One region of the Streptomyces sp. P17 genome, then DNA from elsewhere that is predicted to be linked to it. Evidence: riboswitches for the same ligand, from Rfam matches in the RefSeq annotation. Region 1 holds a riboswitch; the other holds the start of a gene.
The links. Region 1 has a riboswitch for ZMP and ZTP ahead of RMT89_RS24535 (glycine hydroxymethyltransferase). Riboswitches for the same ligand answer to the same signal wherever they lie in the genome.
Positions count from the first base shown of each region.

Region 2: linked by a shared signal. The riboswitch ahead of RMT89_RS35295 (bifunctional 5,10-methylenetetrahydrofolate dehydrogenase/5,10-methenyltetrahydrofolate cyclohydrolase) and the one ahead of RMT89_RS24535 (glycine hydroxymethyltransferase) in region 1 are both predicted to bind ZMP and ZTP.

Region 1 covers NZ_JAVRBF010000039.1:21,135-23,311, forward strand. The annotation lists gene RMT89_RS24535 (glycine hydroxymethyltransferase) at 1-887, opposite strand, end outside; ZMP/ZTP riboswitch at 922-1,011, opposite strand; gene rocD (ornithine--oxo-acid transaminase) at 1,113-2,177, shown strand, end outside.
Region 2 covers NZ_JAVRBF010000078.1:27,244-29,420, reverse strand. The annotation lists gene RMT89_RS35300 (CU044_5270 family protein) at 1-28, shown strand, start outside; partial or broken gene RMT89_RS35295 (bifunctional 5,10-methylenetetrahydrofolate dehydrogenase/5,10-methenyltetrahydrofolate cyclohydrolase) at 29-864, opposite strand; ZMP/ZTP riboswitch at 930-1,013, opposite strand; gene RMT89_RS35290 (nuclear transport factor 2 family protein) at 1,038-1,403, opposite strand; gene RMT89_RS35285 (hypothetical protein) at 1,573-1,869, shown strand; gene RMT89_RS35280 (DNA-3-methyladenine glycosylase 2 family protein) at 1,942-2,177, shown strand, end outside.

The DNA.
Region 1 (2,177 bases):
ACCTGGTCCTTGAGGGAGTCGTCGCACAGGACCATGCCGCCGCGCGGACCACGCAGCGACTTGTGGGTGGTGGTGGTGACGATCTGGGCGTGCGGGACCGGGTCGAAGTCGCCGGTGAGGACCTTGCCCGCGACCAGGCCCGCGAAGTGGGCCATGTCGACCATCAGGGTCGCGCCGACCTCGTCGGCGATCTCCCGCATGATCCGGAAGTTCACCAGACGGGGGTAGGCGGAGTAGCCGGCGACGATGATCAGCGGCTTGAACTCGCGGGCCGACACCCGCAGCGCCGCGTAGTCGATCAGGCCGGTGGCCGGGTCGGTGCCGTAGGAGCGCTGGTCGAACATCTTGCCGGAGATGTTCGGGCGGAAACCGTGGGTGAGGTGGCCGCCGGCGTCCAGGGACATGCCGAGCATGCGCTGGTTGCCGAAGGCCTGGCGCAGCTCGGCCCAGTCGGCGTCGGAGAGGTCGTTGACCTGGCGGACGCCGGCCTTCTCCAGGGCGGGGGCCTCGACGCGGGCGGCCAGGACGGACCAGAAGGCGACGAGGTTGGCGTCGATGCCGGAGTGCGGCTGGACGTAGGCGTGGCGGGCGCCGAAGAGTTCCTTGGCGTGTTCCGCGGCGAGGGACTCGACGGTGTCGACATTGCGGCAGCCGGCGTAGAAGCGGCGGCCGATGGTGCCCTCGGCGTACTTGTCGCTGAACCAGTTGCCCATCGCCAGCAGCGTGGCCGGGGAGGCGTAGTTCTCGGAGGCGATCAGCTTGAGCATCTCGCGCTGGTCGTGGACCTCCTGGCCGATGGCATCGGCGACCCGCGGCTCCACGGCGCGGATGACGTCGAGGGCGGCGCGGAAGGCGGTGGATTCGTTGGAGAGGGGCTGCTCGGACAAGTCGGCCTCCGGACGGCGTGGCGTTCAGCGTTCACGGTTCGGCCCAGGCGCACGGCACACAGTCACGACCGGGCCGCTCCCCGATGGTCGGTCCCATCCCAGCGCGCCAGTCACGGCCCGCCGTCAGCCTACCGGGCGCGCCGTCGGGTCAAGGTCCCGCGTCCACCATCCGAGCAAGGATAGGAAGGGGGTCCCGCTTGTCTCCCGGTGTCTTCTGGAGGTCCCGTGACCACTACGGAAACCCTCATCGCCGCGGCCGAGGCGCACGGTGCGCACAACTACGCACCGCTGCCGGTCGTCGTCGCCTCGGCCGACGGGGCGTGGATGACGGATGTGGAGGGTCGGCGGTATCTGGATCTGCTGGCCGGTTACTCGGCCCTCAATTTCGGGCACCGCAACCGGCGGATCATCGATGCGGCCAAGGCGCAGCTGGAGCGGGTGACGCTCACGTCGCGGGCGTTCCATCACGACCGGTACGCCGCGTTCTGCGAGGAGCTCGCGCAGTTGTGCGGCATGGAGATGGTGCTGCCGATGAACACCGGCGTGGAGGCGGTGGAGACCGCGGTGAAGACGGCCCGGAAGTGGGGGTACCGGGTCAAGGGCGTGCCCGCGGAGATGGCGAAGATCGTGGTCGCGGGCGGCAACTTCCACGGCCGTACGACGACGGTCATCAGCTTCTCCACCGATCCGGAGGCGCGCGCGGACTTCGGGCCGTACACGCCGGGGTTCCAGATCGTGCCGTACGGGGATCTGACGGCGATGCGGGAGGCGATGACGGAGAACACCGTCGCGGTGCTGCTGGAGCCGATCCAGGGCGAGTCGGGGGTGATCGTGCCGCCGTCCGGTTATCTGCCGGCGGTGCGGGAGCTGGCGCGGGAGCGGAACGTGCTGTTCGTGGCCGATGAGATCCAGTCGGGCCTGGGGCGGACGGGGCGGACCTTCGCGTGCGAGCACGAGGGCGTGGTGCCGGACATGTATGTGCTGGGCAAGGCGCTCGGGGGCGGTGTGGTGCCGGTATCGGCGGTGGTGTCCTCGGCCGAGGTGCTGGGGGTGTTCCGGCCCGGGGAGCACGGGTCGACGTTCGGGGGGAATCCGCTGGCCTGTGCGGTGGCGCTGGAGGTGATCGCGATGGTGCGGTCGGGCGAGTACCAGGCGCGCTCCGCGGAGCTCGGCGAGCATCTGCACCGGGAGCTGGCGGCACTGGCCGACATGGGGCGGGTGACGGACGTGCGGGGCCGCGGGCTGTGGGCGGGGGTGGACATCGCCCGGGCGTACGGGTCCGGGCGGGAG
Region 2 (2,177 bases), on a different contig from region 1:
CATGGAGTACAGCGCCTGGACGCGGTGATCAGACCCCGAGCTGCCGTGCGGCGGCAGTGACGGTCTGCTCCGGCAGCGTGGCGATCGTCATCGGACCGACCCCGCCCGGCACCGGCGTGATCAGCGAGGCCCGTTCGGCGGCGGAATGGAAGTCGAGGTCGCCGATGTTGCCCGGGTCGTAGCCGGCGTCGATCACGACGGCGCCCGGCTTGATGTCCTGACCCCGGATCAGCCGGGGCCGACCCACGGCGGCGACTACGATGTCCGCCTCCCGGACCGCCGCCGACAGGTCCGCCGTACGGGAGTGGCAGTACGTCACCGTCGCGTCCCGGGCGAGCAGCAGCATGCCGGCCGGCTTGCCGAGGATCGCGCTGCGGCCGACGACCACCGCGCGCTTGCCGGACGGGTCGACGTCGTACGCGTCGAGCAGCCGCACGATGCCGCCGGGCGTGCAGGACACGAAGCCCGGCAGTCCGAAGCTCATCGTGGCGAAGGAGGCGAAGGTGACGCCGTCGACGTCCTTCTCCGGCGCTGTCGCCTCGAACGCGGCCCGCTCGTCGATGTGCGCGCCCATCGGGTGCTGGAGCAGGATGCCGTGCACACCGGGGTCGAGCGACAGCTTTTCGAGCGTCCGCGACCAGTTCCTCGGTGGTCGTGGCCGCGGGCAGCTCCACGTGCCGGGACTCGATGCCGGCCTTGCGGCAGCGGTTGCTTCATCCGGACGTAGAGGACGCATGCCGGGTCCTCGACGGCCAGCACCGTCGCCGGACAGGGCGCCGTGCCGGTGCGTTCGGTGACGTGGGCCGCCCGCTCGGCGGTCTGCGCCACGATGTTCCGGGCGAGAGAGGTGCCGTCCTCCCCCAGAGCCTCAAGGGCCTGGGAGGTGCCCCCAGCCGTGCCAGAGACATGATCCAGCTGGGCCGGTGTTTCCGGTTCGCCCAGGCGCACGGCATCGACTCTGCGGAACCGCTCCCGGGTGGTGCTCCACCTCAGCGCCAGTCACGGCCCGCCCCCACCCGGACCGAGGCTCCTTTCGGCTATTCGTCCCAGGCCTGGATCATCGTCTGCTCGACGATCTTGCCGTCCCGCAGGGACGCCATCGACTCGGCGAGCACACGTACTCCGTCGGCGTACTGACAGGACTCGCTGAAGGCGACGGTGTCGCCCTCGACGACACAGCGCTCCAGCTTGTGGGTCATGTCGCGGCTGTAGACGTCGTCCAGCAACTCGCTGATCTCGTCACGGCCGTGCAGGACCCGGGGACTGCTGGGCTGGGTGTTGCGGTCCACGACGCGTAGTTCGGCGTCGTCCGCGTAGAGCGACAGCAGTGTCGTCGCGGTGTCTCCCTCGATGCCCCGGCGCAGGGCTTCGGTGTCGAAGCCGGGGCGTGCCGCAGTGCCCATGGTGACCTCCTCGAAGGCCCGCGGCCTCCGGGGAGCGGGCCGCGCGGCCTCTCCTTCGAGGCTCCTCCGCCCGGGCGGGCTCGGCAAGCGCAGCCGCCGCGGTCCGCCTGACGGGTGAGCCGCGCCGTGCGGCCGTGTCCGGCGGGGGCCCGTCGGCGTTGCTCCGGACATGATCTCAACACGACGTATCGTCGCCGCCGTCGGTCTGGCCGCCGCGGCCACCGGCCTCGCCGCGCCGCTGGCGAGCGCGGCCGAGGCGGAGGCCCCCAACGCCGGTTCGCTCAGCCCGATGAGGATGCTCGACTCGCTCACCGTCAGCGACATCCCCGAGGAGCGCAAGGCGGAGATCCCGCGGCCCTCCGCGCAGCTGAACCAGCTCAACCGGGTCGACGAGCTGAACCAGTTGTACCAGGTCACCGACATGGTCGCCCCGGTCACGGGTCTGCTCCCCGGCATCGAGTACTGACCCGCCGCACCCCCGGGGGCCGTCCGCACAGCCGGGCGGCCCTCGGCATGTCCTCCCGGGAGATGGTGAGCGATGCCGCAGCCACCGGACCGGTCCGTGCACTGGCAGCCCGGCTTCCCCGTGGACGCCCGCCTGACCTTGGAGAGCCTGCGTCGGGGCCCCTACGACCCCACGCACCGGGTCGATCCCGACGGCACCGTGTGGCGCACCGCGCTGACCGTCTCGGGGCCGGTCACCTACCGCATCCGCAAGCAGCGCCTGGACGACGTCCACATCGACGCCTGGGGACCCGGATCGGCCGAACTCGC